Linked DNA regions of Thermobifida alba. The protein of the gene in region 1 binds, or shares a complex with, the protein of each later gene. Links are inferred from orthologs where the notes say so. Each region holds a gene or a part of one and is shown in the gene's direction. Other genes may lie near its edges. The genes, in order: dnaG and dnaB.

Region 1 (14,261 bases):
CGCCGACGACCTCGCCGGACTCGTCGTGACCTTCAAGGACATCGTGTGCGAGGCGACCGGCGCGGAGTTCCCCGCCGACCCGCGCGAGCAGATGCGCCTGGCCATCGAGGCCGTCTTCCAGTCCTGGAACGCGCCCCGCGCCGTCCTCTACCGCCGCCAGGAGCGCATCCCCGGCGACCTGGGCACCGCCGTCAACGTCTGCTCCATGGTCTTCGGCAACCTCGGCATGGACTCGGGCACCGGCGTCGCCTTCACCCGCGACCCCGCCACCGGCCAGCAGGGCGTCTATGGCGACTACCTGCAGAACGCGCAGGGCGAGGACGTCGTCGCGGGCATCCGCAACACCGTTCCGCTCTCCGAGCTGGAGCGGATCGACCCCAAGAGCTACGCCGAACTCCTCGACATCATGGAGAAGCTCGAAACGCACTACCGGGACCTGTGCGACATCGAGTTCACCATCGAGCGCGGCAAGCTGTGGATGCTGCAGACCCGCGTCGGCAAGCGCACCGCCGCGGCGGCCTTCCGCATCGCCAACCAGCTCGTCGACCAGGGGCTGATCACCCTGGAGGAGGCGGTCGGCCGGGTCACCGGCGAGCAGCTCGCCCAGCTGATGTTCCCCCGCTTCGACGAGAAGGCCGACCGCGACCGGCTGGGCCGGGGCATGAACGCCTCCCCGGGCGCGGCCGTGGGACGCGCGGTGTTCGACTCCTACACCGCCATCAAGTGGTCCCGCAGCGGCGAGCAGGTCATCCTGTGCCGCCGGGAGACCAACCCCGACGATCTGGAGGGCATGATCGCCGCGCGCGGCATCCTCACCAGCCGCGGCGGGAAGACCTCGCACGCCGCCGTGGTCGCCCGCGGCATGGGCAAGACCTGCGTGTGCGGCGCCGAGGAGCTCGACATCGACACCAAGAACCGCCGCATGGTCGCCGCCGACGGCCGGGTCGTCGAGGAGGGCGACGTCATCTCCATCGACGGCACCAGCGGAGAGGTGTTCCTCGGCGAGGTCCCGGTCGTGGCCTCCCCGGTCGTGCGCTACTTCGAGGGCGAGCTCGACCCCGCCTCCGCCGAGGCCGACGAGCTGGTCCGCGCGGTGCACCGGTTCATGCGGTACGCCGACGCCGCGCGCCGCATGGACGTGCGGGCCAACGCCGACACCCCCGCCGACGCCGCCCGCGCCCGCCGCATGGGTGCCCAGGGCATCGGCCTGTGCCGCACCGAGCACATGTTCCTCGGCGACCGCCGCCCCCTGGTCGAGCGGCTCATCCTCGCCGACACCGACAAGGAGCGCGAGGAGTCCCTGGCCGCCCTGCTGCCGCTGCAGCGCGAGGACTTCACCGGCATCTTCGAGGCCATGGACGGGCTGCCCGTCACCGTGCGCCTGCTCGACCCGCCGCTGCACGAGTTCCTGCCCGACATCACCGAGCTGTCGGTGCGCGTGGCGGTGGCCGAGGCGCGCGGCGAGGAGCACGAGGGCGACCTGCGGCTGCTCCAGGCCGTGCACCGGCTGCACGAGCAGAACCCGATGCTGGGCCTGCGCGGCGTCCGCCTCGGCCTGGTGGTGCCCGGCCTGTTCACCATGCAGGTCCGCGCGATCGCGGAGGCCGCCGCCGAACGGGTCAAGCAGGGCGGCCGCCCCCGTCCCGAGATCATGATCCCGCTGGTCGGCACCGTCCAGGAGCTGGAGATCATCCGCGACGAGGCGGTACGGGTCGTGCGCGAGGTCGCCGCGGAGCACGGGGTCGAACTCGACTTCCCGATCGGCACCATGATCGAGCTGCCCCGCGCGGCGCTGACCGCCGGGCAGATCGCGGAGAGCGCCGAGTTCTTCTCCTTCGGCACCAACGACCTCACCCAGACCACGTGGGGCTTCTCCCGGGACGACGTGGAGGCGTCCTTCTTCTCCAACTACCTGGAGAAGGGCGTGTTCGGCGTCTCCCCGTTCGAGTCGCTGGACGTCGACGGCGTGGGACGGCTGGTCCGCATCGCCGCGGAGGAGGGCCGCGCCACCCGCCCCGGCCTCAAGCTCGGCGTCTGCGGCGAGCACGGCGGCGACCCGGTCTCGGTGCACTTCTTCCACGAGGTGGGGCTGGACTACGTCTCCTGCTCCCCGTTCCGGGTCCCCGTCGCCCGACTGGAGGCGGGACGGGCCGCGGCCAGGTAGGACCTGCTGACGCCCCCTTAGACGCTCCGAACGCGCCCCGGGTTCGCCGCCCGGGGCGCGAAGGCCGCATATGGCTGATGCTGGACATTCGGGTGTTTTGGTTGTGACCTTCTCGTAGCATTGGTGCCGGGAAGCGGGTGTCCCGGGCAGGTCCCGGCTTCGCGACCCCGGTCGGGCGTCCAACCGCACGGTGCGCGCCGTGGCCGTCCGTCCCCGCAGACGCCCGAGGGCCGCCCGGCGCCGCCCGCACGACCCGGGGAGCGGGTACCGCGCGACCGTGCTCGATCAGCCAGGGGGTGAAGGTGCGCACGACCGGTGACGGACCCGAGAAGGGGCAGCGGGACGGGCACGACGAGGCCACCCGGGTGTTCGCCCGGACCCCTCCGGCCTTCGAGGAGACCGCCCGGTTCGTCCGCGGCGACGGGGACGAGCGCCCCGACGACGACCGGGCCCGCACGTTCGTCCGGCCCGCCGGGGGCTTCGGGGCCGCCGCCCCGCCGCCCGCCGACCAGGCCACCCGGCCGTTCGTCCGGGAGGACGTCCCCGCCACCGGGGAGCCGCTCCGCCGGGCCGCCTCCGACGATCCGGACGAGGACGCCGGACAGAGCCGCCCCCCGCGGCGGAAGAGACGCCGCCGGAGGCGGCCGCGCAGCCTGGGCCGGATCCTGCTGCGCACCCTCGCGCTGATCGTGCTCGTCGTGGTCATGCTGCCCTTCGCCACCTGGGGCTGGGTCTGGTACACCGCGCGCCAGGACGAGCGTCCCCCCTCCGACGCGATCGTGGTGCTGGGCGCCAGCCAGTACAACGGCCGCCCCTCCCCCGTCTTCGAGGCCCGGCTGCGGCACGCCGCCGACCTGTACACCGAGGGGGTGGCGCCCGTCGTGGTCACCGTCGGCGGCAACCAGCCGGGCGACAACTTCACCGAGGGGGGCAGCGGCGCCCGCTGGCTGGTCGAGCAGGGCCTGCCCGAGGACAGCGTCGTCCCCATCGGGGAGGGCGCCGACACCCTGGAGAGCCTGGAACTGGTGGCCCGGACCTTCGAGGAGCGGGGCTGGCGCACCGCCGTGATCGTCAGCGACCCCTGGCACTCGCTGCGCTCCCGGGAGATGGCCGAGGACTTCGGCATCGAGGCGGCCACCTCCCCAGCCCGGTCGGGGCCCGCCGTGCTCGAACGCGAGACCCAGCTGTGGTACATCACCCGGGAGACCGCCTCGCTGTGGCACTACTGGGTCTTCGGGGAGAGCGCCACGGTCCGCGTCGACGCGCTGTGAGCCGGCCGCGGCGCGCCCGGGAAAGAGCGGACTTCCGGCCCGGACGTCCCTAGAGTGGGGCGGAGGACACCGAAGCGCCGTGGGGACACGCATGGTCGACATCCCGGACCGCGGCTACGGCGACCACGACCGGAGCAGGTGGGTCGCGGAGCCGCCCAAGAGGCGGTCCCGAGGCGATTTCGAACGGGACCGCGCCCGCGTCCTGCACAGCTTCGCGCTGCGCAGGCTCGCCGCCAAGACCCAGGTGGCCCAGCCGGGGGTCAGCGACTTCCCGCGCACCCGGCTCACCCACTCGCTGGAGTGCGCCCAGATCGGGCGGGAGCTCGGCGGCGCTCTCGGCTGCGACCCGGACCTGGTGGAAGCGGCCTGCCTGGCCCACGACCTGGGGCATCCGCCGTTCGGGCACAACGGGGAGGCCGCCCTGGACGCGGCCGCGCGCCCCTGCGGGGGCTTCGAGGGCAACGCGCAGAGCCTGCGGCTGCTCACCCGGCTGGAGGCCAAGGTCAGCGCGCCCGACGGACGCAGCGCCGGACTCAACCTGACCCGGGCGACCCTGGACGCCACCCTCAAGTACCCCTGGCGGCGCGGCGAGGGGGAACGGTTCCGGAAGTTCAACGCCTACGCCGAGGACGGCGACGTCCTCGACTGGGTGCGCCGGGGCGCCCCCGAGGGGCGCACCTGCTTCGAGGCGCAGGTCATGGACTGGGCCGACGACGTGGCCTACTCGGTGCACGACCTGGAGGACGGGCTGTACTCCGGGCAGATCCGGCTGGCGGCGCTGCGCAGCCCGGTCGAGCGCGGCCGGGTGTGCGCGATCGCGGCCGCGCGCTACTGCGACGCCGGGACGGCGGAACTGGAGGAGGTCTTCGAGCGGCTCCTGGCCCAGGACTTCTGGCCCGGCTCGCTCACCGGCGACCTGCCCTCGCTGGCGGCGCTGAAGAACCTCACCAGCGAGCTGATCGGCCGGTTCTGCCGTGCCGCGGAGCGGGCCACCCGGGAGGCCTACGGGACGGCGCCGCTGGTCCGCTACACCGCCGAACTGGTGGTGCCGCGCCGCCAGCGGCTGGAGTGCGCGCTGCTCAAGGCGGTGACCGCGCACTACGTGTTCCCCGGGGACGACAGCCGCCGCTACGAGCAGGAGCGGAAGGTGGTCACCGAACTGGTCGAGGCGGTCGCCGCGGGCGCGCCCCGCACCCTGGAGCCGCCGTTCCGGGCGGACTACGCGGCGGCCCGCGACGACGCCGCCGCGCTGCGGGTGGTGATCGACCAGGTGGCCTCGCTCACCGACACCTCCGCCCGGGCCTGGCACGCCCGGCTGTGCTGAGCAGCCCGCGGGCGGCGGGGAGGCGGCCGGGCGCGGCCGGACCGACCGCCGGGCGGGAGCCGCCCGAAGCCCCCCGCGCTCCGCGGGGCCGCCGCCCCCGCGGCCCCGTCCGGCGGGACGACTACCCTGAACTCCTGTGGCAGGTCGAATCAGAGACGAAGACGTCGCCCTGGTCAGGGAGCGCTCCCCCATCGCCGACGTGGTCGGCGAGTACCTCCAGCTCCGCAACGCCGGGGGCGGCTCCCTGAAGGGCCTGTGCCCCTTCCACGACGAGAAGACCCCCTCGTTCAACGTCACCCCGGCCCGCAACCTCTGGTACTGCTTCGGCTGCGGGGAGGGCGGGGACGTCATCTCCTTCATCCAGCGGATCGAGCACCTGGGGTTCGCGGAGGCCGTCGAGCACCTGGCGCGCGCGGCGGGCATCCAGCTCCGCTACGAGCAGGGCGGCTACGTGCCCCGCAACGAGCAGGGGCAGCGCCAGCGGCTGGTCGAGGCGCACCGGGCCGCCGCGGAGTTCTACGCCGAGCAGCTGCTGAGCCCGCAGGCGCAGGCGGGCCGCCGCTTCCTCGCCGAACGCGGGTTCACCCGCGCCGACGCCGAACGCTTCGGGGTCGGCTACGCTCCCCCCGGCTGGGAGGCGCTCACCACCCACCTGCGCAAGAAGGGCTTCACCGACGCCGAGATCGTGCTCGGCGGACTGGCCAGCCAGGGACGGCGCGGCCCCTACGACCGGTTCCGCGGCCGCCTGGTGTGGCCGGTGCGCGACGTCACCGGGGAGGTCGTCGGCTTCGGCGCGCGCAAGCTCGACCCCGACGACAACGGCCCCAAGTACCTCAACACCCCCGAGACCCCGCTGTTCAAGAAGGGCAGCCTGCTGTACGGGCTGGACCTGGCCAAGAAGGAGATCGCCCGGCAGCGGCAGGCCGTGGTCGTGGAGGGCTACACCGACGTGATGGCCTGCCACCTGGCCGGGGTCACCACCGCCATCGCCACCTGCGGCACCTCCTTCGGCGAGGAGCACCTGAAGATCCTGCGCCGGCTGCTGCTGGGCCGCTCGGAGTTCGGCGGCGAGGTCGTCTTCACCTTCGACGGGGACAAGGCCGGACGCAACGCGGCCCTGCGCGCCTTCGCCGAGGAGCACGGGTTCGCCTCGGAGACCTTCGTCGCCGTGCAGCCCGACGGGCTCGACCCGTGCGACCTGCGCGTGCAGCGCGGCGACGGGGCCGTGCGCGACCTGATCGCGGCCAAGCAGCCGCTCTACGAGTTCATGATCCGCAGCAAGTTCGAGGGGCACAACCTCGACACCCCCGAGGGGCGGCTGGCCGCGCTGGACGCGGCGGCCCCCATCGTGGCGAGCATCCGCAACGCCGGGGTGCGCAAACTCTACGGGGTCAGCCTGGACCGCTGGCTGGGCATCATGGACGAGGAGTTCGTCAGCAGGCGGGTCCGCGAGCACATGCGGCGCGCCCGCTCCGGAGGCAGGCCCGAGCGGCGCCCGGCCCAGGCGGCGCCCGCTCCCGACTACGACCCGCGCGACCCCTCGGTGCAGCGGGAGCGGCTGGCCCTCAAGCTCGCGGTGCAGCACCCCCTGCTGTGCACCGGCTTCGACCAGCTCGACGCGGAGGTGTTCACCGTCGAGCGGCACCGCGAGGTGTTCGACCTCATCCGGCAGCAGGGCGGGACCGCCGGGGTGCAGGACCCGGCGCGGTGGGCCGGACAGTTGCGCGAGGCCGCCCGCACCGACGCGCAGCGCGCCTTCCTCACCCAGCTGGCGGTGGAACCGATCGAGGTCTACGGGGAACTCGACGAACAGCGGGCCCAGGAGATCATCGGCACAATCAGAATTCATTCCATCAACCGTCGGATCACAAACCTCAAATCGCGCCTGGGCCGGCTCGATCCGATGGCCGAAGCCGATGAATACCAGCGGGTTTTTGCCGAACTCATGGCTGTTGAACAGCGTAAACGCATGATGCGGGAGCGTTTTGGGGGAGCCGTGTGACACAAAGGTGACAAAATTCAATCCCTCTTTCCTTGAAAAACGGGGGCACACTGTAAGGGTGGCTTTCTCGGTGCTACCCAACAGAACGCCGCCGGTGCGGGGCACGGCGGCCCCGGCCGCGGACGCGGGAGGCGGACCGCCGGCCGGCTCCACGACCACCCTGGACCGCGACGGCGTCCCGGTCGAGGCGGTCGACCTGACGGCGGAGGGCCCGGAGCAGTACCGCGACGACATCGCGGAGCGGCTCGGGCAGCGCGCCTCCCCCGGCGACCTCGTCCGCGTCTACCTGCGCGAGATCGGCCGGGTCCCGCTGCTCACGGCCGCGGAGGAGGTGGAGCTCGCCAAGGCCATCGAGGCCGGACTGTACGCCGAGCAGAAGCTGCGTGCCGCACGCACCGGCCCGGTCCCCCCGCAGTACGACCCCGACTGGTTCGCCGACCTGGGCGAACTGGTCCGCGAGGGCGAGATCGCCAAACGGCGGCTCATCGAGGCCAACCTGCGCCTGGTGGTCTCCATCGCCAAGCGCTACCTGGGGCGCGGCCTGGCCCTGCTCGACCTGGTCCAGGAGGGCAACCTGGGGCTGATCCGCGCGGTGGAGAAGTTCGACTACGCCCGCGGGTACAAGTTCTCCACCTACGCCACCTGGTGGATCCGCCAGGCGATCACCCGCGCCATCGCCGACCAGGCCCGCACCATCCGCGTCCCGGTGCACATGGTGGAGAGCATCAACAAGCTGGCCCGCACCCGCCGCCGCCTGCACCAGGAGTGGGGCCGCGAGCCGACGCTGGAGGAGCTCTCCCGCGAACTGAACCTCGACAACGAGCGCGTCGTGGAGATCCAGCGCGTCTCCCAGGAGCCGATCTCCCTGTACACGCCGGTCGGCGAGGAGGAGTCCGCGTTCGGCGACTTCATCGAGGACTCCGACGCGGTGCCGCCGGTGGAGGCCGCGGCGTTCGTCCTGCTCCAGGACCAGTTGGCCGAGGTGCTGGGCGGACTCTCCGAACGCGAGCAGCGGGTCATCACGCTCCGCTACGGCCTGGCCGACGGCAGGCCGCGCACCCTGGAGGAGGTGGGGCGGAAGTTCGGGGTCACCCGCGAACGCATCCGGCAGATCGAGTCCAAAACGCTCGCCAAACTGCGGCAGCCCTCCCGGGCCCAGATACTCCGCGACTATCTGGGATGAGCCGTCCGCAATGGCGGGCGGTTGGGTTGCGGCCACACCAAAAACACATCTGACGGCGTTTTCTGCGGAGTCGTTCCGTCACCGAGCGGATACGTTGGGGGCATGACGGGTCGCCACCGGATTCTCCTCACACGGCAGCGTCCAACCGCGTTCACGTCGCTGGTCCTGCTGGTGGCCGGCAGCGTGGTAGTCCTGCTCGGCGGGATCGTCGCGGTCACGCTCGCGGGACAGTTGTCGGGCTCGCGCGACGCGTCGGCCAGGGAGCGCATGGCCTACTTCGCGGACTGGAACACCGCCAACCGCGGCTACACCATCAAGGACGTCGACGACAGCGGCGCCGCCGCGCTCCTGGACCGGTTGATCTGGGCGTTCGGGGACGTCAACGAGGAGGGGGAGTGCCACGTCCCCACCGACACCGACCAGCCGTGGCAGCTCTTCCAGCGCCGCTACGAGGCGGAGGAGAGCGTGGACGGCCAGGCCGACACCTACGAGCAGCCGCTCGCCGGCAGCCTCAACCAGTTGCGCAAACTCCAGGAGAAGCACCCCCACCTGCGGGCCAGCATCTCGCTGGGCGGGTGGAACTGGTCGACGCACTTCTCCGAGGCGGTGCGCACCGAGGAGTCGCGTGAGCGCTTCGTCGCCTCCTGCATCGACCTGTGGCTGCGCGGCGACCTGCCGCGGCTGGAGGGGGAGCCGCAGGGCGGCGAGGGGGTCGCCGCGGGCCTCTTCGACGGCGTCGACCTGGACTGGGAGTGGCCGGGCGGCAACGGGCACCCCGACAACGTGGAGCACCCCGACGACAAGCGGAACTTCACCCTCGTGGTGCGGGAGTTCCGCAGGCAGCTGGACGCCCTGGAGGTCGAGACCGGCCGGGAGTACACCCTGTCGGCGTCGCTGAGCCACGACCCGACGATCATGCGGGACAGCTACGAGCCCGAGATATTCGCCTACCTGGACTTCGCGACGGTGCAGGGGTACGACTTCACCGGGTCGTGGAAGGAGACCACCGGCCACCACGCGCAGCTGTACGCGCCCTCGGACGACCCCGACCAGCCCAGCGTGGACCGGGCGGTGCGGCAGTACCTCGAATACGGGCTGCCCGCGGACAAGCTGGTGCTGGGGATCCCCGGCTACGGCCGCGGCTGGAGCGGGGTGCCCCCCGGCCCGGACGCCGACGGGTGGTCCGTCCGGGCCGAGCAGGGCGCCGACGGCGACTACGGCGAGGCGACCGACGCCTACGAGACCCTGGAACAGCTCACCGGTGAACGCTTCTTCGACCGCGCGACCGGCACCCAGTGGGTCTACGACGGCGACGAGTGGTGGTCCTACGACACCCCCGAGGTGGTCCGTCTCAAAGGCGAGTACGCCATCGACCGCGGACTGCGCGGCCTCGTGCTGTGGAACCTGGACATGGACCCGGAGGGCGAACTGGTCGCCGCGATGGCGGAGGCGCTGCGCTGAGCGTCCGCGCCGTCACTTCCGCGTGAACCGGCGGAGCCCCGCGCCCGATTGCCACAGGTCGATGACCAGGGTGTCGCCGTCCACCGAGGTCAGCACGGCGTCGCGGAGGTCCAGCCGGAACAGGTGGAACGGCCCGGGCGGGACGCCGGTCCGGCGGAAGTCCTCGATCACGTCGGGGTCGGTCACCTCCACGGCGACCCCCGACACCTTGGCGTCACCGCCCGTCATCGCGGCGTCGCCGGGGTTGGCGTGCAGCGCGAACCGTCCGTCGCGCCGCAGGTCCAGGGCCTTGACCGCGCCGGGCATCGACCCGAGCACGAGGTCGGGGCCGTAGAAGGCCACCTCGGTGCCGCTGACCCGGGGCGAGCCGTCGGCGCGGAGGGTGGCCAGGACGTGGTGCTGGTGGGCCTCGAAGCGGGCGCGGACCGCCGAAGCGAGCCGCGGCGCCTCGGCCGCGAAGGATTCCCAGTTCGTCATGGGAGGGAGTGTCCCCGTCTTTCCTGACATCCTCTGTCAGGTAGGACGGCGTCGGCGGTCTCAGACGCCCATCTGCTCCCGCAGGCGTGCCAGGGCCTGCGCGCAGCGCCTGCGGACCTCGGGGGAGTCGGGGTCCACGCCCTCGTCGTAGCGGAGCCGCCAGGCGATCTCGGTGCCGCCGGGGGCGCGGCGCGCGGTGAGCCGCACGCCGGGGGAGCCCTCCTCCTCCGACAGCAGCGGCACGTGCCGGGAGACCACGATGGTGGCGGTGACCCGCTCGTAGACGGCCTGGGCCAGCCGGCCGGGGGCGGGCAGGGGGACGGTCTGCTCGGGTTCGCCCTCCACGGTGAGCGCCAGGCCGACGTCGTTCCAACCGGCGCGGTCGACGCGCTCCCACGGCACCCGCCGCCCGTCGGGCAGGTGCAGGGCGGCGGTGGTGGCCACCACCGCCGCCGCCCGGTCCCCGGTCAGGGCGTGGGCGATCACCCGTTCTCCCGGGGCGAGGACGAGTCGGGCGCGGATCTCGGGGGGCAGGGCGTGCCGGCGCAGCCATCGCAGCATGGCCCCCACCGTAGTCCGCGTCCGGGGACGGTGCGGACGGGGCCGCTCAGTCCCGCACCGCGCTGTCGGGCGCGGCCGCGGCGGCTTCGACCCGGTCCAGTTCGGCCTCCTCCTCCGGGGTGGGCCGGGCGAGGAAGTCGCGCACCGAGGCGACCGGGACCTTCTCGGAGAGCTTGGCGTAGGCGGTCCTCCCGGCGCTGGTCACCTGGTCCCGCACCAGGCCGGCGGTCTCCTGCACGGCCGGGTGCTCGGCGACGCCGCGTGCGAACCGGGCGATCTGCTCGTAGCGCTCCCGTCCGGCCTTGGCTCCGAGGACGTACCCGACGGCGAGCCCGGCAACGAAGGCGATCCGATAGCGCATGCGGTCCTCCCGAGGTGATGGGTCTGTGCCGTGCTCAACGCTACCCGCAGCGGTCGCCGCACGACGGGAGGCGACGGCGGCGCCCTCCCACCGTGCCGGAGGAAAACCTGTCACGACCACTGCGCCGAGTGCGCTAACCTATTCATGTCGCTGCGGGGAACACCCCCGGACGCGGCGAACGCGATCCCGCGTAGCTCAATTGGCAGAGCAGCCGGCTGTTAACCGGCAGGTTATTGGTTCGAGTCCAATCGCGGGAGCCACGCAGGCGCCATCGGAATCCGCTCGTGAAGCCGGTCCGGTGGGGCTTCGGCAGAGTTCCTGGAGCAGGTCCTTTCCGGTACGGAAAGGGCCTGTCTTGTTTTTCCGGCTCCCCGCAGCGCCGCCGCCACCGCCGGCCGGGCGCTTTTCGGCGTACCGAATCCCCAAGCGTTCTCCCAGCCCAGGCCCGCCGTGGTGCCGCGGGCGGGTCCGTCACCCGTCCGGGCCAGTGACCTCGGAGTGCCTGCCTTTCGGGAGGAGCGCGAGCAGGCGGTGGAGGCGTTCACCGCCGAGTTCCTGCTCCCCCGGACCAGGGTGCGGGCGGTCGCGGGGGAAGACGACGCGTCGGCGCGCCGCCAGGCTCTGGTGCGCTTGGCGGCGGTCTACCGGGTCTCCTGGAGTCTTGCCGTCGCCCACCTCAGACGTACCGGGCTGGTGGACGCCGAGGAGTTGCGTGCGCTGCGGACCCGACGGCCCACGGACGCCGAATTCCGGGACGCGGTGGGGTGGAAGCCCCAGCCGGACCTCGCCTCGGTGCGGGTTTCTCCCCGCTACGCCTCAGCGGTGATGGCGGCCCCGCGTGCGGAGCGGATCCCCCCCGCACGCGCCGTGGAGATGATGCGCGGCCAGGTCCCGATCGAAGAACTCACTGAGGAAGCAGCTGATGGAATCCCTCCGCCCCACTGCTGTTCCATGCTTCCCCGCTGCTGCACTCCGCCAAGGCGGACCGTCTCGACGTTCTCGGGGATCTGCTCAGCGGATTCGTCGCGCTGACGACCAGGGCCGTGATCGACGAGATCGGCCGTCACGACGCGGACGCGCGGACAGCGGTCGTCAGTGCCCCGTGGATCTCGGTGGTCCATGGCGACTCGCTGGAACTGCTCGCCGCCTACGGAGTGTGGAGCGGGCGCAGGAGACCGACCGACGACCGCACTGTGCGCCTGTGCCGAGGTCAACGGCGGCACGCTGGTGCTGGACGACCGGGCGGCCCGCAGGGTCGCGCGGCGGCGCGGCCTGGCCGTCCGGGGCGCGCCGCCGGGCTGGTCGCCGACGCGTGCCGGCGGGGAAGGTGCACGGTCACGAACGCCTCGGTGCTCGTGGACGACCTCCACGCCACGGGGATGCGGCTCCCTTTTCCCCGGGGCGGATCCGAGTCGTGGGCCCGGGAGAAGAAACTGCTCGGGTGAGCTGAGCAGCGGATGCCGAGGCCCCTCCCGGTGCGGGAGGGGCCTGCTTCGTGTGCGCTCCACCGGGAGTGCCGGACGCACCCGTTTCCGTTCCGCGCGCCCTCCCGCCGGGGCCGCGCTGCCGCCTCCCCGCGCCGGGGCGGGCGTGGTGAGAGTGGTCACGATCGCTCTTCGTGATTTGAAGAATTCTTCATTTTCAGACATTCTTAGGCAGGCAATCCCCCCATAACACCTCAAAAGTTGGAAGAAGGTCGATCGTGCCGGTACCGCTCTATCAGGCCAAAGCGGATTTTTTTCGGACGCTCGGCCACCCCGTTCGCATCCGGGTCCTGGAACTGCTCCAGGACGGTCCGCGACCCGTCCACGAACTGCTCGCCGACATCGGGGTGGAGGCGTCCAACCTCTCCCAGCAGTTGGCGGTGCTGCGCCGCACCGGTCTGGTGGTCTCCCGGCGCGAGGGCAGCGTCGTGCGCTACGAGCTGAGCACCCCGCAGGTGGTGGACCTGCTGCGGGCTGCCCGCACCATCCTCACCAGCATGCTCGCCGACCAGGGTGAACTGCTGGCCGAACTGCGCGAGGCCCAGCGGGAGGAGCAGCGGTGAAAACTCCCTCCCCGCGCGGCGCCGCCCTGCGCGCCGCCCTGGGCCGCGTCACCGGGCTGCTCCCGGCCCGCGCGGACCTGGCCCGCATGCGGCACGCCCCCGGACGCAACCTGCTGGCGGGGCTGACCGTCGCCGTCGTCGCGCTCCCGCTCGCCCTGGGCTTCGGCATCTCCTCCGGCCTGGGGGCGCAGGCCGGGCTGGTCACCGCGATCGTCGCGGGCGCGATCGCCGCGTTCTTCGGCGGCTCCAACCTCCAGGTGTCGGGCCCCACCGGCGCGATGACGGTGGTGCTGGTGCCCATCGTCGCCCAGCACGGCGCCTCCGGGGTGCTCACCGTCGGCCTCATCGCGGGCGTGATGCTCGTCCTGCTGGCCGTGCTGCGCGCGGGCCGCTACGTCCGCTACATCCCCGCCTCGGTGGTGGAGGGCTTCACCGTCGGCATCGCCGCGGTCATCGCCCTGCAGCAGGTGCCCGCCGCGCTCGGCGTGCCCACCCCGGAGGGGGAGAAGGTGCTCCTGGTGGCGTGGGAGGCGGTGCGCGAGTTCGCCGCCCACCCGCACTGGACGGCGCTGGGGATCGCCGTCGGCGTGGCCGCGGTGATGCTGGTCGGCGCCCGGTGGCGGCCCACGGTCCCGTTCTCGCTGCTGGCCGTCGCGGCGGCCACCCTGCTCGTGGAGGTCACGCCCCTGGAGGCGGAGCGGATCGGCGACCTCCCGGCGGGACTGCCCGCCCCCTCCCTCGGCTTCCTCGACCTGTCCCAGGTGAGCGCGCTGGTGGCGCCCGCCGCGGCGGTGGCGGCCCTGGCCGCGCTGGAGTCGCTGCTGTCGGCCACGGTCGCCGACGGCATGAGCGTCAACCAGCGCCACGACCCCGACCGGGAACTGTTCGGCCAAGGACTGGCCAACATCGCCTCCCCGCTGTTCGGCGGAGTCCCGGCGACCGCGGCCATCGCCCGCACCGCCGTCAACGTGCGCTCCGGGGCGAGCTCCCGGCTGGCGGCGCTCACCCACGCCCTGATCCTCGCCGGAATCGTGTACGCGGCCGCGCCCCTGGTGGAGCGCATTCCGCTGGCCGCGCTGGCCGGGGTGCTGCTGGCCACGGCGGTGCGCATGGTCGAGGTCGGCTCGGTGCGGGCCATGCTCCGCGCCACCCGGTCCGACGCCTTCGTGCTGGTGCTCACCGCGGTGGCCACCCTCGCCGTGGACCTGGTGGTCGCGGTCCTGGTCGGCATGCTCGTCGCGGGCACCCTCGCCCTGGTCGCGCTGGCCCGCAACGCCAGCCTCGACCAGGAGGAGCTGGCGCGGCACCTGCCCCCGGGCGACCACACCGAGGCCGAGCGCGCGCTGCTGGCCGAGCACATCGTCGCCTACCGGCTCGACGGCCCGCTGTTCTTCGCCGCCGCCCACCGGT
Region 2 (14,186 bases), 3.7 Mb from region 1 along the record:
GAACCAGGTCGACATCCGCATCAAGGGAACCGGAGCCGGCTTCTTCGCCGGAAAGCACAAGGCGCTGCCGGGACGAAGGGAGCTGGCGGACAACCCGGAGGCGGCGCAGCGGTTCCGGGAGTGGCTCGGCGACAGCCAGGACCGGCCGCGACGGCGCCCCTACGACCTCATGTGGCGTCTCGGTCTGGAAGCGGAGCCCAGCGACATCGATCTCGACATCAACAGCACCGCCATGGTCCGGGCGGCCCGTGAACACTGGAGGACCCGCCATTCCGACCGGTTCTCCGGCGACTTCATGGGCGGCCACGGCTATCTGGAGAAGCAGACGGTGACGGAGGTGTTCCCGGCGCTGGCCGAGTGGGCGGACCGGTGGAAGGGGGTGCTGGGCAGGCCGCTGTCCCTGGGAGTCTTCGAGAGCAGCGGACCGTTCAACGCGGAAGCGATCGGCCGCACCATCTCCTCCCACTACCGCGACACCGACTGGATCATCCACAGCCCCGCCAAGCCCCTGGCATGGCGCAGGCCCGAGTCCAGGATCACCGCCCGTCCGATCGGCGCACCAGACGCCGTGCCCAGGAGGTCGGGTCCGACCGGCGGGCCTCCGACCAAGGGAAAGGGGGAAGGCAGGAGCACGGGGGAGGTCTCCGACGCGGTCCGGTTCACCCGGCTGGACACGCCGACCCGCGGACGGCTGCCCCGCCGGGGCGGCACCGACAGCACCGCGAAACGCGAGGGGGAAGACGTGCGGAGGAACAGACGGCACGGCGACGGGCGCGGCAGCGGCAGGGGACTGTGACCTGCCGTTCCCGCCCCGCACGGGAGGAAGGGAATCCCCCGTGCGGGGCGGGTCCCCGGGAGGGCGGCACGGAACCGCGCCTTCGACGGCGCCCGGCCCCAGGGGGAGGGCGGCGCCGCGGTTCTGCGGAGTCGACCGCGAGGAACTCTCGGAGGCGGGGTTCCTCCCACGTGATGACAATCCAGAAAGGGAGTGTGTGTCATGCTCTTGCCCGCGCTTCGGGCCATCGCCTACGGGGAGCTGACCGCTGAGCGGCAACGGGAGTTGGCCGACGCGCTGGAACTGGAGCGGCGTCCCCGAACCGAGGGGCTCGGAAAGGAGCAGAGCGTCGCGCACCGTTCCTCCGTCGACGAGGCCACGGGATCCCGGCTGGTCGTGGACCTCGCCCACACCGGCAAAGCAGGGTGGGCGTTCGCTCTGTTCTTCGAGGGCAAGCGGCCTTCGGAGGCCACTGTCGCGGAGTACCGGGCCCTGTTCCGGGGGGTGATCGACCGGTTCGGGCTGAGGCTCGTCGAAGTGGAGCCGCCCGCCACCGCGGACGAGGTCTACGCCCCCGCGGAAGAACCGTCCGACCAGCCCGAGGGCGGGATCGGGGTGTCCTGGGAGCTGCCGTACCGGGAATTGGACCAGGCGTGGATGCACCTGGGGTTGCGTCGGGACGCTCCCCGGGAGGTCAAGGCGGTCAAGCTGCGCGCGTTGATGCGCACCCCGGTCTGGCAGGCGGCTCCGGAGCCGCTGCGCAGCCAGGCCGAGGAGTTCCTCCGCGACCTGTGACCCCGGGCAGGACGACGGTGGGGCAGCCCCGAGCGGGAGACGCCGGCGCCCCGCCGTCCTCTGCTGACGGGGGAACGGCCGGTCGGATCGTGTTCCCGTGCCCCGCGCACGCCGCCCAGGGCCTCCGGAGCGGGCCGTGCCGGACACCCGGTGCGGGCCGCCCCGGCGTTTCCGGAGGTTTTCCGGAACCCCCGTCGGGCCGTCCGGCCCCGTGTGCGGCCGGTTGCCCGGTGCGGCCGCCTCAGCGGGAGGTCAGACGGCGGCGGACCCGTTTGAGGCGTTTGCGGAACCGGCCGATGGTGCGCAGCGCACCCGGCGGCACGTCCATGCGCAGCCGGCCCCGACGGCGGCGGGCGAGGTCCTCCGGCGCCGTCAGCAGCGGCGGGCGCACCGGAAGCCCCTCGCCGCGGGCGCGCTCCACCAGCGCGGCCAGTCGCCGCGCCCAGTCGTTGTCGGCGGCGTCGTGGAAGTAGTTCGCCGCACACCACTCCTTGTCCGGTTCCCGGAACTCGGCGGCGCGCAGGTCGTCGAGGGTGCCCAGGGCGCCGCTGTCCTCGAACACCAGGTTGATCATCTCCGCCGAGACCCCGAAGTCCGACAGGATCAGCAGCGGCACGTCCTGCGCGATCGCCTCCAGCGCCGCCGTGGAACTGACCGTGACGAAGCCGACGGCGTGCGCCAACTGCTCCCGCATCGACCCGTCGGCGAACGACACCGCGTCCGCGGGAACCTCCCCGGCGGCCACCAGGTCGTTCCACAGGGTCTCGAAGTGGTGGCGTTCCCGGTGGGTCTGCTGCTCGTGGGCGCGGGCCCGCAGCTTCACCACCACCTCCAGATCGGGGCGGCGGACCGCGAGGTCGGCGAGAGCGCGCAGGATCGACTCCCGCTCCGCACGTTCCACCGGGACCTTCGCCTGGGTCGCGAACACCACGCGGTTGCGCGGCGCGTCCTCGGCCGGATCGGCGATGGTCGGCGCGTCCGACCCCGGGGCGGGGCCGCCGGCCAGGAACGGCAGCGTCGCCAACCCCACCTCCCCGGTCACGCCCAGGCGCACCCCCAGTTCACGGAACTCGGCGACCTCGCGGTGGCTGTGCAGGATGAACAGGTCGACCGGGGCGCGGTACAGCCATGCCCGCTCCGTGGCCGGAACGGACACGCCCGGCAGGCCCGACACCAGCACCGGACGCGGCGACAGCCCGGAGAACAGGTCGTTGACCAGGACGTCCACCACCGGTCCGGTGCACGCGGCCACCACGACGTCGGGTCGGACGCGGCGCACGGCACGGCGCAGCGCCGTGGCGGACAGCACCGGCGGCAGAGCCATGCCGTTCCGGGTGCCCTGAACCGCGCCGCGCATCTGCGACGGCGACGGCGCGATCGGGGTGCGGACCACCGCCAACTCGCCTGACCATCCCTCGGGGAGCGCGTCCAGCAGCCCCGCCGCCCACTTCAGGTAGGAGTCGGAGTCGGCGATCGCCATGACGTGCACGGTTCCACGGTCGGTCAAGACGTGCCCTTCTGGTCGGCGACGAACGTGCTCAGGTGTGCGCGCAGTTCGGGGGCTGCCCGGTCGGTCCACCACGGTTCGGGGACCGGCACCGCCTCGACGGTGGTGCCGTGCCGTTCCAGCAGTACACGCAGGGAGGTCACGGCCGTCGACGGCAGGCTCACCACCCGGTGGCGGGCGCGCAGCCCGCGCAACGCGAGTTCGGCGGGCAGTCCCCGGGGAGCGACGCGCACCCCGGGGGCGGCGTTCAGCGGTTCCAGGGTGCGGGCGTCCTCGCGCCGGTGCGGATGGTACAGGACGGCTCCGTTCCGGGCCTGCTCGGTCACCCACGCCAGGTAGGGCTCGGCGTGCACGAGTCCGTCGCGCACCATCGCCGAGCCGAGCACCACCCGGTCCTCGGCGGGAGCGGACCCGCCCGGCAGGGAGCGCAGCCAGGGGAAGTCGTGCGTGACCACGCGGATGCCGGCCGCGGCGGCGTCGTGGACCAGGGGTTCGGGCAGTGGGAGCACGGTGAACACCGTGACCCGCCCGGCGCGCGCCGCGGCGCGCAGTTTCACCGCGGATGCCAGGCCGAGGGCGCGGCGCAGCGGGGAGGAACGCACCCTGGCCCGCTCCAGCGGGGCCGCTCTGCGGCGGCTGAGGAGCCGGAGCAGGTGGAGGGTGGCCAGGCCGTCGTCCACGATGACGTAGTCGCGGTTCCGGTCGCCCACCAGGGTCCGCTGCACCTGGCCGGAGAACGCGTCGCCGATGAACCAGACGCCGGAGTCGTTCTGGTGCCGTGCCGGGGCCGGTGCGGGGGGCAGCACGGCGAGACCGTCGGGCAGGCCGGCGTCGGTGAGGGCGGCCACCGTGTCCACCAGCGCGCCCGCCCCGGAGCGGGGCAGGACCCGGGTGTGCCGTGCGAAGCGGCCGGCGTGGTGGGCTTCCAGCACGGACAGCAGTTGCAGCGGGGTCTCGACCCAGGCCGTGGCCGTGACGGGGTCGCCGGCGCGGGCCTGGGAGGAGGCGGGGAGCGACGTGTGCTTCACGATGCCGACCTGCCGTCCCGGTATGTCGACACCGGGGGAGAGAGAAGGGGAGCGGTTCGGACGGTACTCATCGAGGGTTAACAGGGTCCAGGGCCGGGTGAACGGCGGGCCAACGGTTGTCGTCTCGCGGTGTGCTCCGCGCGGCGGTCGGCGGGTGCGCCACCGTCGCCACGACCACGCGGCCCCGTCCCGAGACCAGCACCGAACCGGTCTCGGCGGACAGGAACACCGACTCGCCCCGGGACAGGGCGAGAATCTCCTCGGAGGGGGCGTGCAGTTCCACCGAACCGTCCAGGACGAGGGCGATCGCGGGCCCCTCGGGAAGCCACACCGCCTTGTCGCCGGGTTCGGCGACGACGAGCGCGAAGTCGTCGATCTCGGGCCGGTACTCCAACAGCCCGTCCCGCACCACCGGTTCCACGTAGGGAACGGGGAGCACGGTGTAGTCGAGCACCCTGAGCAGTTCTTCGGGGTCCACGTGCTTGGCGGTCAGTCCCGCCCGCAGCACGTTGTCGGAGGCCGCCATCACCTCCACCGCGACCCCGCCCAGGTAGGCGTGCACGTTCCCGGCGGGCAGGAACAGCGCCTGGCCGGGGCGGAGCACCACGTGGTTCAGCAGCAGCGCCGCCACCGCTCCCGGGTCGCCGGGGTAGCGTTCGGCGAGGTCGAGCACGGCCCGCAGGTGACGGGGGAGCGGTGCGGCGCGTCCGGCCAGCTCCGCGGTCGTCTCGGTGACGAGCGCGGCGCGGTCGTCCGCGGGCAGGGTCAGCAGCCGGGTCATCGCCGAGCGCAGCGCCTCGGACGGGTCGGAGGCGGACAGGTCGGCCAGGAGCGCCCGGGCGAGGGGAGAGGCGAGTCCGGCGAGGTCGGCGGCTGCGGCGGAAGGCGACCGGAATCCGCACAGCGCCTCGAACTCGCCCAACGCCAGGACGAGTTCCGGTTTGTGGTTGGCGTCCCGGTAGTTGCGGTGCGGGGCGTCGACGGGAACCCCCGCGGCCTCCTCCGCGGCGAACCCGGCCCGGGCGCGTTCCTTGCTGGGATGCGCCTGCAGGGACAGCGGTTGGTCCACGGCGAGGAACTTGAGCAGGAAGGGCAGTCGCTCCTCGAAGTTCTCCGCGACGTCGGAGCCGAGGGCCGCGACCGGGTCGGCGGCGATCGCCGCGTCGAGCCCGACCGGGGCCGCGCCGTCGGCGATCCTGCTGGGAGCGCTGGGGTGGGCCCCCAGCCACAGTTCTGCCTGGGGTTGTCCGTCCGGCTCGGTTCCGAGCAGTCGGGGGATCTCGGTCGTCGATCCCCACGCGTACCGCCGAACGTGGTTGGCGAGTCGCCACATGGTCAGTCCCTCCGTGAGGCGGAACAGCGCGCCCTCGAACTCGGTCCACCGGGACGCGGTAGCCGCCACGCTAACCCCGATAAGCAGGTGAAAACCGTGATCAGGGAGGTGTTCCCCCCGAATTTCGTACTCGCGCCAGGAAGATTTAACTCACTAGTAGGGAATCTGTAGGTTAGGCCAGGAACGGGCGGGGCGCCGGTTTCCGGCCAATCAGTTCGACGGTGGCTTCGGGAGGACCGCTCCGGGCATATCGGAGGCCGGCTCGGTCGAGGCGGCCGCCCCGAGGACGGCGCCGCCGGAGTGCGCCCGGACCTGCCCGCCACCGTCGGGGCGTCGGCCGGTCCGACGACCGGAGACGGGCGGGGCAGCGACCGGCCCCTGCAGCCCGGCGGCTCCACCGTGCGCGGGGTGGTCGAGGGCCGGAATCACGGGCACAGCTTGTCGAGGGAGACCGGCTTCTCGCCGATCTGACGGCCCGGGCTGGACGGTGACGGCCGGGGGCGGTCGGGGGCGGTGGGCGCGTCCCGGTCGTCGAGGTCGCGGATCGCCTCGTCGACCAGGTCCCGGATCTCCGCCCAGTCCGGGTGGGCGGTGGTGACCTGCGGAGGGGACAGTTGCAGGGTCCGCATCCGCGCGTCGGAGACCCGGCCGACCAGGTCGACCAGGGCTGGCAGGCGCGACCGGGGGACGTCGCTGTCGAGGGTGCGCTGCGCGGCGTCGGCGAGTTCCTCGAAACCGCGCAGCACGGTCACCGGGTCGGCCTGCTCGGCGACGTACTTCAACAGGCAGCCCTGACGTCCCATGCGGGTGTAGTCGTCGCTGTCCGTCCGGCTGCGGCCGTACCACAGCGCTTCCTGTCCGCTGATGCGCCGCTCCCCCGGCTCCAGCAGGCCCTCGCCGCGGCGGCCGTAGCGGATGGGTTCCTCGATGGGGACGACGACTCCCCCGATGGCGTCGATGAGGTCCGCGAACCCGCGGAGGTCCACCAGGGCGTAGTAGTCGATCGGCAGGCCGATCGCCTCGCCGATGACCAGTTTCAGGGTGTCGGCGGCCGGATTGGCGGCCCTCGGGTCGACCGCCAGCTCCTCCGGTTCCTCGGCCACCGTCTGGTAGACCTCGTTGAGCAGGTCGTCGAAGCCCTCGGGGGCCGGATAGCGCTCCGCCAGCGCCGTGCCCTCGGGGAAGGGCACGTTCTCCAGGTTGCGGGGCAGGCCGATCAGAACCGTGTCCCCGCTGTCGATCTCGACACTGGCCACGATCATCGTGTCGGTGCGCAGCCCGTACCGGTTGTCGCCCGCGTCGCCGCCGAGCAGCAGCATGTTGATCCGGGTGCGGCCGCGCCACGGGTCGGCCGTGGCCGCGTCCTGGGGCGACTCCGCCGGGGCGAACACGGTCGACAGGGTGTCGCGGGCCGTGACGGCCGTACGCACGACCAGCGCGGAGGGCAGGACGAGCAGCGTGCAGAGGACGGCCAGCAGCACCGTGCCCACGGCCCGCGTGCCCCAGCCGCCGGGTCGCGGCCGGGTGAGCTGCCAGGACCGTAGGACGACACTCGACCACAGCACGGCCACGGCGACGGAGCCGACCGAGACGGCCTCCACCCAGTACGGCTGGGTGACCAGCCACGCCTGCCAGGACAGGTCGGCGTGGAGCGTGCGGGCCGCGGCCACCGCCGCGGCGGCCAGCAGCAGGAAGCCACCGAGGATGCCCATGCCTGCGGTGCGCCGTCCGACGCGCAGGTGGGCGATTCCGGGCAGCAGTGCCGCGCCCGCGGTCCACAGTGCTGCGCGCACGGCTGTGCCGGGCCGCTCTCGTCGAGCCTTCTCCGCTGGATATGCCACGGTCAACCACCCCCAAGCATCCGCTGGCCACCGACTACCGAGAAGCGTGGCGGTCACTCGGGTCCCTGCCGCCCCTTTTGTGGCGTGATGCCGAATCTTGGCCTCGACGCGACGGATGCCGGATGGGCATGGATTGTCACTGTGTGTCCGGAAATGGTGGCATGGAGTGTCAGAGGCCGCTCTCCAGGGCGCGCCGGCCGGCGCCGGATGGGCCGCCGGGGCGGATTCTTTTCGGATTCTCCGCGGAGAAATCGTTGTCCTGTCCGGGACTCGTGGCTCTTACCGGTGAACGCGCAGTGAAGACGCATCCCGAGAAGGAGTCACGATGACCATCACCCCCTGTGTCCGGCGGGTACTCGCCGCCGCGGCTCTCGTGTTCGGCGCGGGTCTCGCCCCACTGGCCGTGTCCTCCGCGGCGCTGGCCGACTCCGACGCCCTCCCCTCCCACACCCCCTCCGCGGCGGCGATGCCCCGGCCCAGCGCTGAGGCGCTCCTGCCCGGTGAGGAGCCGCTGCCGTCCGACGGCGGCGGGGACGTTCCCGTGCCGCCCTGCCCGGAGGAGGGCTGCTGGACCAGCGGCGGTGACGGGGAGGACGAGGAGGAGTGGCCGGTCGACGGCTGCGTCGGGGACGCGTGCGACCCCGAGGAGGAGTGGACCGAACTCGACAGCGGGTGCTTCTGGTACAGCGGCAGCCCCGGCCACGTGTACTGCCCGGGGGAGGAGCACCCTGTTCCGCTCGACGAGGACGGCTGCTACGAGCACGACGGCCGCGTTCACTGCCTGGGGGAGGTTCCGGGGGGTCAGCCCGAGCCGTGCGGTGCGGGGGAGTGCCCGGTCGACGGCGGCCCCGACTGCCCCATCACGCACGTCTCCGCGGAGTGCCGGCCCACCACGCCCGGGGACGAGCCGGAGGACGAGCCCGGTACCACCCCTGAGGACGAGCCCGGTGCCACGCCCGGGGACGAGCCCGGCGCCGCGCCGCGCCCGGGGGGCGGCCTGCCGGTGACCGGTCCCGGGCTGGCGCTGGTCGCGGGCGTGGGAGGGCTGCTCACCGCGGTCGGTGCGGGCGGGCTGCTGCTGTACCGGCGCCGCGGTGGCCGCGACGGAGCCGGGACCGCCGAGTAGTCGGCGCCGTGTCCACGGCGCCGTCCCCGTGGTTCGGTCGTCTCCGGTCCGGGAGGAGGATCGGGGACGACCGAACCATGCCCCGGGGGCACACGCCGACGAGCACGGCATCGCCCCGGGCCGCGCCGAGAACACTGGTGCTCAGGCCGGGCGGTGCGGTCACTGCGCCGATCAGGATGACGCCGGCCGGTGTCTCGCCGATGCCGGTCCGGCCGCGAGGCGGTCGACGAGTCGGGTGAAGGGGGGGCTGCCCACGGCGGTCAGGACGATCACCGCCACCAGCAGTACCGCGGCACTCAGCGACAGGGGGCGGCCGGCCGGGGCTGGCACACGCGGGGAGGAGGGGCAAGATCATCCACAGGTGTCGGCCGAACCTGTGGATAACTTGTGGATATCTATCTGCGAAATTTCTTTTGTGCACAGCCAGTGGATGATGTTTTTGCAGTTCAGAGTGCATGACCATGGGGGGTGGAGAAGTTATCCACAGGCTGAGTGCACAGGTTATCCCCAAGTAGACGCCAGTCATCCACAGGATGTCCCCAGGTTTATCCACAGGCTGCCTTTGCGACTGCCCGTCGAAGTGGCGACAATCCAGGTTCGGACATGTCGCGTTCAGGCATGGAGTCAGCCGGGGGGAAGCCATGAGCGTCGTCCATCCAGTCGAGGAGGCCGGGTACGACCGGACCCCGCCCCACGACATCATGGCCGAGCAGTGCGTCCTCGGCGGCATGCTGCTGTCCAAGGAGGCCATCACCCAGGTCGTCGAGATCGTCCGCTCCTCCGACTTCTACCGTCCGGCCCACCAGACCATCTACGACACGATCATCGACCTGTTCTCCCGGGGGGAACCGGTCGACGCGATCTCCGTCAACGCCGAACTCACCAAACGGGGAGAGATCACCCGGGTGGGCGGCGCCCCCTACCTGCACACGCTCACCGACACGGTGCCCACCGCGGCCAACGCCGGGTACTACGCGCGCATCGTCGCCGACCGCGCGGTCCTGCGCCGCCTGGTCGAGGCGGGCACCCGCATCGCGCAGATCGGCTACTCCGGCGACGGCGAGATCGACGACCTCGTCGACCGGGCCCAGGCCGAGATCTACAAGGTGGCCGAGAAGCGCACCGGCGAGGACTACCTGCCCCTCAGCGACATCATGCCGGGCGCGCTGGACGAACTGGAGGCGATCTCCTCCCACGACGACACCCTGACCGGAGTCCCCACCGGGTTCACCGACTTCGACGCCCTCTCCAACGGCCTGCACCCGGGCCAGATGATCATCATCGCGGCCCGCCCCGCGGTGGGAAAGTCCACCCTCGCCCTCGACTTCGCCCGGGCCGCGGCGATCAAGCACCAGTTGACCACCGTCTTCTTCAGCCTGGAGATGGGGCGCAACGAGATCGTCATGCGGCTGCTGTCAGCCGAGGCGCGGGTGCCGCTGCACACCATGCGGTCGGGCATGATGACCGACGACGACTGGGCCCGACTGGCACGACGCATGGGAGAGGTCGCGGGGGCACCGCTGTTCATCGACGACTCCCCGAACCTGTCGATGATGGAGATCCGCGCCAAGTGCCGCAGGCTCAAACAGCAGCACGACCTCAAACTCGTCATCGTCGACTACCTCCAGCTGATGAGCTCCACCGGCCGGGTGGAAAGCCGCCAGCAGGAGGTCTCCGAGATGTCCCGGTCGCTCAAGCTCCTCGCCAAGGAGCTTGAGGTCCCCGTGGTCGCCCTGTCCCAGCTCAACCGCGGCCCCGAACAGCGGACCGACAAGAAACCGCAGATCAGCGACCTGCGTGAGTCGGGCTCCATCGAGCAGGACGCCGACATGGTCATCCTGCTCTACCGCGAGGACGTCCACGAGAAGGAGTCGCCGCGGGCCGGTGAGGCCGACCTGATCGTGGCCAAGCACCGCAACGGTCCCACGGCCACCGTCACCGTGGCGTTCCAGGGGCACTACAGCCGCTTCGTCGACATGGCCCCGGGATAGCCACCGGGGGCCGTGCCGACGTGCCCCGGGCGGGCCTCGCCCCTGGACGGAGTGCTCTCCGGTCCGGCGGCGCGGGCGTCACCGCCCGGGGTGGAAACCAAGACCCACAGCGAGTGAGGGACCGACCATACGCTGGTCGGTCCCTCACCCGCTCAGGTGGTCAGCTCAGCTCCACCGCGCCTGAGGGCGCATACGCCCGGTGCTGTCGGGCAGAAGAACCCAGGTCAGCTTCGGTTGGTCCGAGAGGGTCTCCGCCTCGGTGGCGTCTCGCTGGTACGGCACGAAGGACGTGGGCCGCATGGCACCCGCCACGCGGGTCAGTCGGCGACGGCGTCGAGTCTGGGACGGGCGGGTGGTCGATGGCGCCTTGCTCGCTCTCCGAGTCATGACGTCACCCCCTCATTCAATCTGACGATGGCTTAAGTTAACCTTCCGTTCACCTTGTCGTCAAGTTGGGTCCACTGTGATGCGCATCTGGCGGGAAACGGCGGAGCGCCCGCCGAGGGCGGGCGCTCCGTACGTCGTGGGTCGTGCGGCGGCCGGTCACTCCTTGTCGGGGAAGATCAGGCCGACCACCTCCAGGTAGAGCTGTTCCGGGTAGGGGATGAAGTCGATCTTGCTGAGCGCCTGGTCCTGACCGGCGGACTCCATGACGAACGTGCCGTAGCCGAGGAGGCGGCCCAGCAGCGTGCGTTCGAAGCGCATGTCGGTGACCTTGCCCAGCGGCATCATGTTGACCTGCCGGGTGATCAGACCGTTGGTCCCCAGCAGACGCGCGGACGTGATGACGAAGTAGTCGACCGACCACTCCGCCACCTTCCACACGAACCACACCAGCACCAGCAGCCACAGCCACCAGATGACCGCCAGTACCGCCCCGCCCGTCACGATCGAGGTGTTGCTCAGGAGCCCCGCGGCGATCAGGCTGCCCAGCACGATTCCCACCGGCCCCAGCAGGACGGCGGGATGCCGGCGGATCGTGATGACCTGCTGCTCGTGGGGAAGCAGGTAACGGTTGACCGAAGCGGGCGCCGAGTCACCCGGCGTTACGAGCTTCATCCGGGCTCACGCCCCTCACAGCAGGATGGTGTTCACGAAGGTGGAGAGCGAGTTGGCGGCCCCGCCCAGGCCGGCGAAGACGTTCAGGACCAGGGTGCCCACGGTCGCCGGCTGAGTCAGCAGGTAGAAGATGACGAAGGCGATGAGGGCGTACCCCAGCCATTTCTTCAATTTCGGCGGCATGAACGCACTCCCCACTAGAACGTGAAGACCCACTAACCCACCACGATTGTTGCATCGTGGACGTGCCGCGTAAAGGCAAAGGTGTGTCGTCGGCGTGCCGTCCCAGGTCAGGGAGTTGGGGTCGAGGTCCTCTCCCGGTATTCGGTCAGCGTCGTTCCGCCAGGGCGAGGGCGAGGACCTTCAGGTGCTGCCGCGCGATCCGCTCCACCAGTTCGGGGGTGGCGTGGCCGACCACGTCCTCGGCGCCGTGCCGGGCCGCGTCGATGCAGCGGGACACGATCGCCTCCTGGTGCACGTCCTTGAACTCGGCGCGGAGTCGCGTGGCGACAGAGGCGAAGTCGCGCGGGGTCGCGTCATAGGTCTGGGACATGTCACTCCTCGGAAAGGCAGAGAGCGGTTGCGGTGCTCCGGTCTCTCCTGCGCGGCGGGCATGGTCTCGGGCGGGGTGCGGCGTCGCCCCGCGGGGTGCGCGGGGCCACGTCGTCCCCCACGGCGCCGGATCAGGAGCCGGGGGGATGAGTGAGAGGGGTCACGGCTTTTCGGTTGGTTGGAGTGGGGGATTATTGGGGGGTCAGAACTATCATTACCACAACGTGTCACATATGTGTCTCAATACGAGTTCGAGTGACGCAAGAAGCCCCGTGTGCTGCGGCAACGATGGCATTTCTGATTTTGGCCAAAAATGCCTCATTCCCCTGTTTCCGATGGTTGAAACCAGATGTTTCCTCAATGATATGAGGAACCCCTGAAGGAAAGTTCCGTGAAGGTCACACGGAGCCGTACAGCCGGTCTCCCGCGTCGCCCAGCCCCGGAACGATGAACCCCTCCTCGTTGAGCCGTTTGTCCAGGGCAGCCGTGACCACGCGCAGTCGCAGGTCCCCGCGCTCCTGGAGGACCGCGCCCAGTTCGGCGCGCACGCGTTCCACCCCTTCGGGAGCGGCCAGCAGGCAGATCGCGGTGACATGGTCGGCACCGCGGTCGACCAGCAGACGCAGTGCCGCCGCGAGGGTGCCGCCCGTGGCCAGCATCGGGTCGAGCACGTAGCACTGCCGCCCGGAGAGGTCCTGGGGCAGCCGGTCCGCGTAGGTGACGGGCTGCAGGGTCGCCTCGTCGCGTGCCATCCCCAGGAAACCCACCTCGGCAGTGGGCAGCAGCCGCGTCATGCCGTCCAACATGCCCAGACCCGCGCGCAGAATCGGGACGACCAGCGGAGCAGGGCGGGAGAGCTGGACGCCGACCGTCTCGGTCAACGGCGTCCGCACGGTGGCCTTCGTGACCCGGACGTCCCTGGTCGCCTCATAGGTGAGGAGGGTCACCAGTTCGTCGGTGAGCCGGCGGAAGGTGGGAGAGTCGGTACGCACATCCCGCAGGGTCGTGAGCTTGTGGGCGATGAGCGGATGGTCCGCGACGAAGATCTCCATGGGAGACCAAACTATCGTTCCGGACCGTCGCGAACACCTCCGCCGGAAAGCGTTCCTCACCAGGGTTTTCACGGTGAGTAGTCATTTCGGGGCCCGGAGTCGCCGCGTTCCTCGCGGTCAAGGAGCGGAGCGCGTTCTGTTCCGGATGGGGCGTCCGTTCTAATAGGAGACGTGAGCGCGGACTTCTACAACGGACCGGCATCCCCGCGAGAAGAGCGGAGCGCGGACGAAGGCGGCCGTTTCGGTGACGAGGCAAGAGACGATCTGCGATTCTGGTCCGATCAGGGCCAGCCGGGTGGAGCGACGATGACGGAACTCGAACTGGACGACGACGGCTCGGGCGACTTCGCCGCCGTCGCCTACCGCGAAGAAGACTACTGGGATGTCGACCTGCTTCCGGTCGCGCTGACCCGCGACCTCAGGGGACTGCTGCACGCCCTGCACCAGCAGCCGAGTATCAGCGGGGCGATCGGCCTGGTCTCGGTGGCCGACGACTTCTTCGTCCTCGCCCGCGTCTACGGACGTGACAACGTCAGCCTCTTCCTCTCCGACGTGACAGCCTCCGCCGACTGGAAGATCGCCCGGGACGTCCTGGAATACCTGGACATCGACATCCCCGACGAGGAGGACGTGGACCAGGTGCTGCCTGCGGGAGACATGTCGATCCTCGCCGACCTGGGCCTGGACGAGATGGAGTTGGGGGCGCTGGCCGGCGACCTCGACCTGTACCCGGACGAGGTCCTGGCCAGCATCTCCGAGCGCCTCGGGTTCCAGGCGGCTTTCCAACGCGCGCTCGATGCGATGGGGTAGGACCCAGCGCGGTGCGGTGCCGCCCCGCACGTGTCCGAAGGAGCGCAGGAGAAGGAGTCCCGGGGTGCCGGTTTTCGCAGCGGTCTTCTCCCGTTCGGCCGACGGGTGGACGGGGACCGAGGTGGATGTGGCGGATCTCGACGAGATCGACGACGTCGCCGATCTGATGCGTGACGTGGCCGCCGCGGTGGAGGCCGACGAGACCGCCGTGGTGCTGGTGGCGGAGGCCGACGACGAGTGGTTCGGTATCGCCCGGATCGACGACACCGGCGATCCCCGGGCCTTCCTCTCCGACCTGCGGGTGGTGTACGGGCACC

What was found.
Region 2: the proteins of dnaG (region 1) and dnaB are in contact, whole or in part, in a crystal structure (PDB 2R6A), measured with the Geobacillus stearothermophilus proteins. The link is inferred for Thermobifida alba from one-to-one orthologs. Residues at the interface, in WP_049624496.1 of Geobacillus stearothermophilus: Lys456, Leu457, Leu458, Pro459, Ala460, Asn463, Ala464, Leu467, Leu535, Leu536, Ile537, Ala538, Gln544, Glu545, Asp548, Tyr549, His552; in WP_033016901.1 of Geobacillus stearothermophilus: Ser13, Glu15, Ala16, Gln18, Glu91, Leu92, Asp94, Ala95, Val96, Pro97, Thr98, Ala99, Ala100, Asn101, Tyr104, Tyr105, Ile108.

What each region holds. Positions count from the first base shown.
Region 1 is NZ_CP051627.1:202,800-217,060, forward strand. The notes cover bases 4,442-7,328. They hold dnaG (DNA primase), read left to right. Parts: upstream 4,442-4,895; coding sequence 4,896-6,761; downstream 6,762-7,328. Other genes in these bases: FOF52_RS00880 (deoxyguanosinetriphosphate triphosphohydrolase), read left to right, coding at 4,442-4,759; rpoD (RNA polymerase sigma factor RpoD), read left to right, coding at 6,832-7,328. In the rest of the region: ppdK (pyruvate, phosphate dikinase), read left to right, coding at 1-2,164; FOF52_RS00875 (YdcF family protein), read left to right, coding at 2,461-3,435; more of FOF52_RS00880, read left to right, coding at 3,527-4,441; more of rpoD, read left to right, coding at 7,329-7,944; FOF52_RS00895 (glycoside hydrolase family 18 protein), read left to right, coding at 8,047-9,405; FOF52_RS00900 (pyridoxamine 5'-phosphate oxidase family protein), read right to left, coding at 9,418-9,882; FOF52_RS00905 (hypothetical protein), read right to left, coding at 9,943-10,443; FOF52_RS00910 (hypothetical protein), read right to left, coding at 10,490-10,804; FOF52_RS00920 (ImmA/IrrE family metallo-endopeptidase), read left to right, coding at 11,303-11,836; FOF52_RS00925 (ArsR/SmtB family transcription factor), read left to right, coding at 12,507-12,851; FOF52_RS00930 (SulP family inorganic anion transporter), read left to right, coding at 12,938-14,261. UniProt on the Escherichia coli protein: RNA polymerase that catalyzes the synthesis of short RNA molecules used as primers for DNA polymerase during DNA replication.
Region 2 is NZ_CP051627.1:3,883,839-3,898,024, forward strand. The notes cover bases 8,410-11,221. They hold dnaB (replicative DNA helicase), read left to right. Parts: upstream 8,410-9,046; coding sequence 9,047-10,396; downstream 10,397-11,221. Other genes in these bases: FOF52_RS17295 (PH domain-containing protein), read right to left, coding at 10,940-11,221. In the rest of the region: FOF52_RS17255 (hypothetical protein), read left to right, coding at 1-796; FOF52_RS17260 (hypothetical protein), read left to right, coding at 998-1,570; FOF52_RS17265 (DUF6716 putative glycosyltransferase), read right to left, coding at 1,812-3,077; FOF52_RS17270 (hypothetical protein), read right to left, coding at 3,074-4,105; manA (mannose-6-phosphate isomerase, class I), read right to left, coding at 4,173-5,438; FOF52_RS17280 (LCP family protein), read right to left, coding at 5,864-7,279; FOF52_RS17285 (hypothetical protein), read left to right, coding at 7,605-8,405; more of FOF52_RS17295, read right to left, coding at 11,222-11,455; FOF52_RS17300 (hypothetical protein), read right to left, coding at 11,471-11,638; FOF52_RS17305 (hypothetical protein), read right to left, coding at 11,784-12,008; upp (uracil phosphoribosyltransferase), read right to left, coding at 12,406-13,059; FOF52_RS17315 (tRNA adenosine deaminase-associated protein), read left to right, coding at 13,366-13,869; FOF52_RS17320 (tRNA adenosine deaminase-associated protein), read left to right, coding at 13,934-14,186. UniProt on the Escherichia coli protein: The main replicative DNA helicase, it participates in initiation and elongation during chromosome replication. Travels ahead of the DNA replisome, separating dsDNA into templates for DNA synthesis.